Regions from separate parts of the Vagococcus jeotgali genome, predicted to be linked through region 1. Evidence: predicted binding sites of a transcription regulator. Region 1 holds the regulator's gene; the other holds the start of a gene.
The links. The regulator CtsR, encoded in region 1, represses protease genes until heat stress. The targets are predictions, from matches to a motif close to TTGGTCAAAAAAGGTCAAANA.

Region 1 (5,042 bases):
GTGAGCGAGAGAACTCTCGTTAAGGAACTCGGCAAAATGACCCCGTAACTTCGGGAGAAGGGGTGCTGAACGCAAGTTCAGCCGCAGTGAATAGGCCCAAGCGACTGTTTATCAAAAACACAGGTCTCTGCAAAATCGAAAGATGACGTATAGGGGCTGACGCCTGCCCGGTGCTGGAAGGTTAAGAGGATTGGTTAGCATTTATTTGCGAAGCTAAGAATTGAAGCCCCAGTAAACGGCGGCCGTAACTATAACGGTCCTAAGGTAGCGAAATTCCTTGTCGGGTAAGTTCCGACCCGCACGAAAGGCGTAACGATTTGGGCACTGTCTCAACGAGAGACTCGGTGAAATTTTAGTACCTGTGAAGATGCAGGTTACCCGCGACAGGACGGAAAGACCCCATGGAGCTTTACTGTAGTTTGATATTGAATGTTTGTGACACATGTACAGGATAGGTAGGAGCCGTAGAACTCGGGACGCTAGTTTCGAGAGAGGCGCTGGTGGGATACTACCCTTGTGTTATGACCATTCTAACCCGCATCACTAATCGTGATGGGAGACAGTGTCAGATGGACAGTTTGACTGGGGCGGTCGCCTCCTAAAAAGTAACGGAGGCGCCCAAAGGTTCCCTCAGAATGGTTGGAAATCATTCGTAGAGTGTAAAGGCAAAAGGGAGCTTGACTGCGAGAGTTACAACTCGAGCAGGGACGAAAGTCGGGCTTAGTGATCCGGTGGTTCCGCATGGAAGGGCCATCGCTCAACGGATAAAAGCTACCCTGGGGATAACAGGCTTATCTCCCCCAAGAGTTCACATCGACGGGGAGGTTTGGCACCTCGATGTCGGCTCGTCGCATCCTGGGGCTGTAGTCGGTCCCAAGGGTTGGGCTGTTCGCCCATTAAAGCGGCACGCGAGCTGGGTTCAGAACGTCGTGAGACAGTTCGGTCCCTATCCGTCGCGGGCGTTGGAAATTTGAGAGGAGCTGTCCTTAGTACGAGAGGACCGGGATGGACATACCTCTGGTGTACCAGTTGTTCTGCCAAGGGCATTGCTGGGTAGCTATGTATGGACGGGATAAACGCTGAAAGCATCTAAGCGTGAAGCCCCCCTCAAGATTAGATTTCCCATTCCTTTAAGGAAGTAAGACCCCTGAAAGATTATCAGGTAGATAGGCTAGAAGTGGAAGCGCAGTGATGCATGGAGCGGACTAGTACTAATCGGTCGAGGACTTAACCACATAAGCGGTGGACGATTATATGTTGTCTAATTTCAAATCCAGTTTTGAGTGAATAATCACTCATATAGATACAAAAGTGTAGTGGTGATGGCAAAAAGGATACACCTGTAACCATGCCGAACACAGAAGTTAAGCTTTTTAGCGCCGAGAGTAGTGAGGGGTTTCCCCTTGTGAGGGTAGGACGCTGCTACGCTTTGTATCACACGGAGGTTTAGCTCAGCTGGGAGAGCACCTGCCTTACAAGCAGGGGGTCAGCGGTTCGATCCCGTTAACCTCCATTTTTTTATGACTCGTTAGCTCAGTTGGTAGAGCATCTGACTTTTAATCAGAGGGTCACTGGTTCGAGCCCAGTACGGGTCACTTGTTAGCCAAGGATGATTATTCATTCCTTGGCTTTTTTTATTTTTCTATAGATTTAGATACTAGTTACGGTATTTTTTTAATTTATTGGTTAAGATAGGTCAAAAAATTGTCATTGTGTCGACTTTTTTGTATAATAAAGGTCAGACTTAGTCAATAAGTTCAGGTCTAAAGGTGGTGTATATCCTGAATGAGTAATAAAAACATGTCTGATATTATCGAGCAGTATTTAAAAGAGCTATTAGAACAAGAAGATGTTATTGAAATTCGACGATCTGAAATAGCAGAACATTTTAATTGTGTACCATCTCAAATTAATTATGTTATTAACACACGTTTTACAGTTCCTAAAGGATATAAAGTTGAAAGTAAGCGTGGTGGTGGTGGTTATATTAGAATTGTGAAAGTCAATTTATTTAATCACCATCATAGTTTTCAGAATGTGTCTCAGGTAATTGGTACTAAGTTGAGTGAGAGTGAAGGTATTGCTATTCTAGATGGTTTATACCACAGTGAATTTATAACAAAACGTGAGCGTGATTTACTTAATACTGTTTTAAAATTAAATGGTGTAAGTAGATCAGTTGAAGAACAGATATTAAGAGCTAGCTTAATGTCTGATTTATTGGAAAGATTAGGTTATGAAGAATAGGAGTTGAGAAAACATGGCTGAATTATTTACAAAAAGAGCGGAGAAAGTATTGGATTATGCTCAAGAAAGTGCTAAGTTTTTTAAACAAGCATCAGTTGGTACAGAGCATTTACTTATTGGCTTAATGATGGAAAGTAAAGGAATAGGTGGTAAAGTTCTAAGACAACTTCCTATTGATATAGAAGATGTTAGAGACGAAATTGAGTTAACTTCTCAGTATGGTGATTATAAAGTTAAAAAAGGTGTTCTTTTACCATACTCTCCTCGTGCAAAAGATGTGTTAGCTTTTGCTAAGGAAGAGGCAATGCGTAGTAAAGCTCCAAGTATTGGTACAGAGCATATTCTTTTAGGACTTGTTAAAGAAGAAGATATTTTAGCTGCTAGAATTTTAACCAATTTTGGTGTGGAATTGACAGAAGTGAGACAGACTATTTATGAGCGAATAGGGGCTATTGATCAGAATAAGAATGGGAAGAAAAAGAGTATATCAGTACCCCATGGGCCCAATGGTAGTACGCCAACTCTTGACTCATTAGCTAGGGATTTGACAGCGAGGGCTAGGGAGAAGAAATTAGATCCTTTAATTGGTCGTGATATAGAAGTTCAACGCCTTGTTCAAATACTAAGTCGTAGAACAAAAAATAATCCTGTTCTAGTTGGGGAACCTGGTGTTGGTAAAACAGCTATTGCTGAAGGATTAGCTCAACGTATAGTTGATGGTAAAGTTCCTAAAGATATGATTAACAAGCGTTTAATGATGCTTGATATGGGTTCAGTAGTCGCTGGGACTAAATATCGTGGTGAATTTGAGGACCGTATGAAGCGCTTGATCGATGAAATTTATCAAGATGGTGAAGTAATTTTATTTATTGATGAATTACATACTTTAATTGGAGCTGGAGGGGCAGAAGGGGCCATTGATGCTTCGAATATTTTAAAACCTGCCTTAGCTCGTGGTGAATTACAAACAATTGGTGCGACAACACTTGATGAGTATCAAAAATACATTGAAAAAGATTCTGCTCTAGAGCGTCGCTTTGCTAAAATTTTAGTAGATGAACCTACTGAAGAAGAAACAATTCAGATTTTAGAGGGATTGAAATCACAATATGAAACACATCACGGTGTAGCCATAACTGACGAAGCTATTGAAGCAGCAGCTAGGTTATCAGTGCGATATATTAGTGATCGTCAATTGCCAGATAAAGCAATTGATTTAATGGATGAAGCAGCAGCTAAGCTTAGATTAGAGCATTCACAAAAACCATCTCCAATTGTTGTACAACAAGATAAATTAGCTACTATTTATAAAGAAAAAGAACAAGCGATTATTGAGCAAAATTTTGATAAGGTTGTCAGTATTAGAGAGCAAGAACAAAAAGAGCTAGATAAGTTGGATAAACTAGTGAAAAAGCAAGAAGAGAATCGTCACTCTTATGATGCAAAAGTAACAGAGGAAAATATTATTTCAGTTGTTTCTCAAACGACTGGTATTCCTTTGAATCAGCTTGATAAAAAAGATAGTGAGAAGTTACTTGACTTAGAAAATACTTTACATAAACGTGTGATAGGTCAAGATGAGGCAGTTGCTACTGTTTCTAAGGCGATCAGACGTGCTCATAGTGGCTTGAAAGACCCTAATAGACCAATTGGCTCATTTATGTTCTTAGGGCCTACTGGGGTAGGTAAAACTGAGTTAGCTAAGACTATTGCGGATGTAGTATTTGGTTCTGAGGATGCTCTTATTAGAGTGGATATGTCTGAATTTATGGAAAAACATAGCACTAGCCGTTTAGTCGGCTCACCTCCTGGTTATGTTGGTTATGATGAAGGTGGCCAATTAACTGAAAAAATTCGTCAAAAACCATATTCTGTTATTTTACTTGATGAGGTAGAGAAGGCTCATCCAGATGTGTTTAATATTTTATTACAAGTCTTAGATGATGGCCATCTGACCGATGCTAAGGGTCGAAAAGTTGATTTTAAGAATACAATTATCATTATGACTTCAAATATTGGAGCAACTGCTCTGCGTGATGAAAAAACTGTTGGTTTTGGCATAGGTGATAAAACGACTTCTCATAAAGCTATGAAATCTCGTATTATAGAAGAGCTTAAAAAGGCTTTCCGTCCTGAATTTTTAAATCGTGTGGATGAGACGATTGTTTTCCATTCATTGGATAAAGAAGAATTACATCAAATTGTAAAAATATTAAGTAAAGATATTATCACTAGATTAAAAGAACAAGAGATTACATTAAAATTAACACCTGCAGCAATTGATGTGATTAGTCAAGAAGGGTTTGATCCTGAGTACGGAGCAAGGCCAATTCGCCGTGCTTTGCAAAAAGAAATTGAAGATAGGTTAAGTGAGTTACTACTATCTGGTGAGCTTGAAACAGGGGATACAGTGACTCTTGGTGCGACAAAAGGTAACATAACGACAAAGGTAAAAAAAACAGTTTTAAATTAAAATAAACAGGTGTTAGCTATAACGGCTAGCACTTGTTTTTTTGTGATGGAATTGAAAAAGTTGGTTGTTCTATGTTAGGATAAACGTGGTTAAAATGTAGAGGAGTATAGATATGATTGAGATAAGTACAAGTGTTGAGTCACTTGAGCAGGCCAAAAGATTAGTAACATTAGATATTGATGTGTTATATGTAGGAGAAGAAGAGTTTGGTTTAAGGTTGCCATACAATTTCACAAGGTCTGAATTAAAAGAAGTAGTAAAATTGGCACATAAGCATGATAAGAAAGTTAGGGTAGCAGTGAATGCTATTATGCATCCTGAA
Region 2 (5,042 bases), 350 kb from region 1:
AAATTTGGTTTGGTCACTTTAATTTTAACGGGAAAGTTCGTATGTTTCTATTATTTTGTAAAAAAATAGATGCGAATGAATTTCTTCATCCACATCAAAAATTATACAACCTTTTTTATACCACTTTATTTAGTATACTCTTCTACTAAAGCTACAACTTCTTCAGCTGTATCACATTCAGTAACCGCTTTGTTTGCTAACTCAGCCATTTTTTTAGAGTCTAATTTTTTCATTAAGCTACGTGTTCTTAAAATACTTGTCGCACTCATTGAGAACTCATCTAGTCCTAAACCAACTAATAATGGCACAGCTGTTTGATCTCCTGCCATCTCACCACACATACCTGCCCATTTACCTTCAGCATGAGCTGCATCAATCACGTTTTTAATTAAACGTAGAATTGCTGGGTTATATGGTTGGTATAAGTAAGACACGCGCTCATTCATACGGTCTGCTGCCATTGTGTATTGGATTAAGTCATTTGTTCCAATACTAAAGAAGTCAACTTCTTTAGCAAAACGATCTGCAATCACAGCTGCTGCTGGAATCTCAATCATAATACCTACTTGAATGTCATCACTAACTTCAACACCTTCAGCAATTAGATTAGCTTTTTCTTCTAATAATAAAGCTTTAGCTTCTCTAAATTCTGTTAATGTTGCGATCATAGGAAACATGATTCGTAAGTTTCCATAAACACTTGCTCTAAGTAGAGCACGTAGTTGTGTACGGAACATAGCATCTTCTGCTAAACAGATACGAATCGCACGGTACCCTAAGAAAGGATTCATCTCTTCTGGGAATTTCAAGTAAGGTAATTCTTTATCTCCACCAATATCCATTGTACGAACGACAACAGGCTTATCTCCCATACCTTCTAAAACAGCTTTGTATGCTTCAAACTGCTCATTTTCAGTTGGAAAGTCTGGTGAATCCATATATAAAAATTCAGTACGGTATAAACCAACTGCTTCTCCCCCGTTACCAAGAACACCATCTAAATCTTTAGGTGTTCCAATGTTACCAGCTAATTCAAAATGTTTGCCATCAGCAGTCACAGTTGGAGAGTTTTTAAGTTTTTCCCATTCAGCTTTTAATGCAGAGTATGCTTCAGCTTTTTGAGTAAAATCTGCAACTTGTTCATCAGTTGGGTTGATAATCACATCACCCTCACTACCGTCAATCGCTAATACATCACCTTCAAATACTAAGTCTGTGATTTCTTTTGTTCCAACAACAGCTGGAATCTCAAGAGATCTAGCCATAATAGCCGAGTGAGATGTACGTCCACCGATATTTGTTACAAAAGCACGAACAAAATTACGGTCTAATTGTGCTGTATCACTTGGAGTTAAATCTTCAGCAACAATGATCACTTCTTCATCAATCATTGATAAATCAGGTAATTTAATCCCTAATAAATGACTCATGATACGTTTTGTTACGTCACGAATATCAGCTGCTCGCTCTTGCATGTAAGGATTGTCTTCCATGCTTTCAAACATGCCAATAAACATATCCGTGACATCTTTCAATGCAGACTCTGCATTGACTTTGTTATCAGTAATATTACTTTCAATAGCACCAACTAATTCTGGATCAGAAAGTACCATTAAATGCGCATCAAAAACTTGTGCTTCTTCTTCACCTAATGTGTGAACTGCTTTGTCTCTAATTGCTTGTAATTCTTTAGTTGATTGACCAAGTGCATCTGAAAGACGTGTGATTTCAGCTTCAGTATCCTCGATTGAACGTTTTTCAAATGACAAATCTGGTTCAACTAAAAGATATACTTTTGCAACTGCAATACCGTCACTAACAGCAATACCTTTTAATTGTTTAGTCATTATTCTGATAAACCTTCTTTTTTCATAGTTTCTTCGATTGCAGCGATTGCTTCAACTTCATCAGCACCCTCAGCAGTAATAGTAACATCAGCACCTTGACCAACACCTAAAGACATAACGCCCATGATTGATTTTAAGTTAACTGATTTTCCTTTATACTCTAAGTTAATATCAGAGCTAAATTTACTTGCTGTTTGAACTAATAATGTTGCTGGTCTTGCGTGAATTCCTGTGTCTGCTACTACGTGAAATGATTTTGTTTCCATATCTATCTTCCCCTTTGTCTGTTAAGAAATTTAAATAAGGTTCATCTAACCGAGATTTCTGCCTCTTTAAATATAACCCTTTCAATCATAAAGAATACCATGTTTTCATATAACTGACAACATTTTTCATCCTTCACTCATAAAACTTAAATAAATCCTGTTTCTTATAAATTTACCTTTGTATAAATAACACGACCACCATGCCTAGCTTCTCCTAAAATATCTTTTTTATTAGGATGATTTAACCAAGCTTCACGAAATGTAAAAAAGTCTTCTTTTTCAATAATCAGTTCTTCTAGACTACCATCTACAAGATCTATAATCGCCTGATAATATTCTTTTGATGTCATCACTTACCTCCGTTTTATAGTCTACTCCTTATCATAATATAACTTATATTCAGTAAAATTTCCTCCTAAAAAGAAGACTTTTTTTTTGCTTAAATAAGTCAATCATCATATAATGGTATAAAGGTCAGGTTAGGTCAAACTAAATCACTTAGTTATTAAGGAGGAATATTATGATGCTTTGTAAGAATTGTCAAGAACATGAAGCAACCATTCATTTATATACAAACGTTGAAGGACAACGTCAACAAATTGATCTATGTCAATCATGTTATAGGGAATTAAAATCTCAAGAAGATCAATTAAATAGAGAAAAAATGATGCAAGACCCTTACGGATTTGGACAACTACAAGATATTTTTCGTCAGATAGCTGCCCAGCAACAACAACAAGGGCAAACACCACCGACTCAATCAGGTCACACGAAACCTCCCATACCACCAAACCAGGGGTCTCACTCTATTTTAGCTCAGTTTGGTGAAAACTTAACCGAAGAAGCAAGAGAAGGTAAGATTGATCCTGTTATTGGTCGTGATAAGGAAATCACGCGCGTCATTGAAATATTAAATAGACGAACTAAAAATAACCCTGTACTAATTGGAGAACCAGGTGTAGGTAAAACTGCTGTTGTTGAAGGATTAGCTTTAAAAATAGTTGAAGGTGATGTGCCACAAAAATTAGAAAATAAAGAAGTCATCAGACTAGATATGGCCTCTCTTGTTCAAGGAACTGGCATTCGTGGTCAATTTGAAGAGCGCATGACTCAACTCGTTAATGAAGTTAGACAAAATCAACATATCATCTTATTTATTGATGAAGTACATGAAATTGTAGGAGCTGGAGCGACTGGTGAAGGTAATATGGACGCAGGTAATATTTTAAAGCCAGCACTTGCTCGTGGTGAATTGCAAATGGTTGGTGCAACAACTTTAAATGAGTACCGTATTATTGAAAAAGATGCTGCTCTTGAGCGTCGTATGCAACCAGTTAGAGTAGATGAACCAACTGAAGAAGAAACCATCACTATTTTAAAAGGTATCCAAAAGCGTTACGAAGACTATCATCATGTTAAATATACAGACGAAGCTATTGATGGTGCTGTTCGTCTATCTAGTCGCTTCATTCAAGATCGTCATCTACCAGATAAAGCTATTGATTTATTAGATGAGACTGGCTCTAAAAAGAACTTAACTATTCGTACAATTGATCCTAAAGTTATTGAAAAACGCCTAGAAGAGGCCGAAACACAAAAACAGAAGGCATCAAAAGAAGAAGACTATGAAAAGGCTGCTTATTTTAGAGACCAACTAAAAAAATTAGAAGATTTAAAAGAAAAAGAAGTCGCTGATGAGGACATTCCCACTGTTAAACTATCAGATATTGAAAAAACAGTAGAAATTATGACAAATATACCTGTTGGCGAATTAAAAGAAAAAGAGCAAACACAAATGAAGCATTTAGCTGAAGATTTAAAAGCTGTTGTTATTGGTCAAGATGAAGCAGTTGATAAAGTATCCAAAGCCATTAGACGTAACCGAGTAGGATTAAACAAGAAAAATCGACCAATCGGATCTTTCCTATTTGTTGGACCTACTGGTGTTGGAAAAACAGAACTTGCTAAACAACTTGCTAAAGAATTATTTGGTGATGAAGATTCTATGATTCGATTTGATATGAGTGAGTATATGGAAAAACACAGCACCTCAAAATTAATCGGTTCACCTCCTGGCTATGTCGGTTATGATGAGGCAGGACAATTAACTGAGAGAGTGAGACGTCATCCTTATAGCTTAATTTTACTAGATGAAGTTGAAAAAGCTCATCCTGATGTCTTACATATGTTTTTACAAATACTAGATGACGGACGTCTAACAGATGCTAAGGGTCGTACCGTGAGCTTTAAAGATACGTTGATTATTATGACAAGTAACGCTGGAACAAGTGATGTAGAAGCCAATGTTGGTTTTGGTGCTATTAAAGAAGGAACAACGTTATCTGTTTTAGGTCAACTAAACCAATACTTCAAACCAGAGTTCCTAAACCGGTTTGATGGGATTGTTGAGTTTGAACCTCTAAGTAAAGAAAACTTATTAGAAATTGTCACTCTCATGCTACATGATGTTAATGATATGTTGGTTGATCAAGATATTACGATTGACACAACTGATGAGGTCAAAGAAAAACTCGTTGATTTAGGTTATGATCCAAAAATGGGAGCAAGACCTTTAAGGCGTGTGATTCAGGAACATATTGAAGACGGGATTGCTGATTATTATTTAGAAAACCCAACAACAAAAGAACTTCTTGCCACACTTGAGGACGATGAGATCATTGTCACGAAACAACGATAGTCATTTAATTTAATATCTAAGGGAAGAATCAAGACTAAAACAGGCTCTTTGTCAAATCGGACTGATGAGACAAATATTGAAGATGATGAATTTGAGAATTTTCTCAAATTCATCACCTTTTTTAGTTATTCAATTGTGACAAGGCCATTTATCATAAAAATTCTTATCCTCATATTACTAAAAGATTTGAAGCCATAAGATACTCTTTTTAATGTCTTAATATGAGTATTT

Region 2: VSF34_RS07780 (ATP-dependent Clp protease ATP-binding subunit) is a predicted target of CtsR. The motif match lies at 2,584-2,604, and genes of this name have one in related genera.

The regions. Positions count from the first base shown of each region.
Region 1 covers NZ_CP142146.1:1,910,741-1,915,782, reverse strand. The annotation lists rRNA gene VSF34_RS09485 (23S ribosomal RNA) at 1-1,235, shown strand, start outside; rRNA gene rrf (5S ribosomal RNA) at 1,313-1,428, shown strand; tRNA gene VSF34_RS09475 (tRNA-Val) at 1,441-1,513, shown strand; tRNA gene VSF34_RS09470 (tRNA-Lys) at 1,523-1,595, shown strand; gene VSF34_RS09465 (CtsR family transcriptional regulator) at 1,786-2,247, shown strand; gene VSF34_RS09460 (ATP-dependent Clp protease ATP-binding subunit) at 2,261-4,720, shown strand; gene VSF34_RS09455 (peptidase U32 family protein) at 4,833-5,042, shown strand, end outside.
Region 2 covers NZ_CP142146.1:1,563,492-1,568,533, forward strand. The annotation lists gene ptsP (phosphoenolpyruvate--protein phosphotransferase) at 126-1,847, opposite strand; gene VSF34_RS07770 (phosphocarrier protein HPr) at 1,847-2,113, opposite strand; gene ykzS (protein YkzS) at 2,278-2,463, opposite strand; gene VSF34_RS07780 (ATP-dependent Clp protease ATP-binding subunit) at 2,637-4,811, shown strand; partial or broken gene VSF34_RS07785 (transposase) at 4,937-5,042, opposite strand, start outside.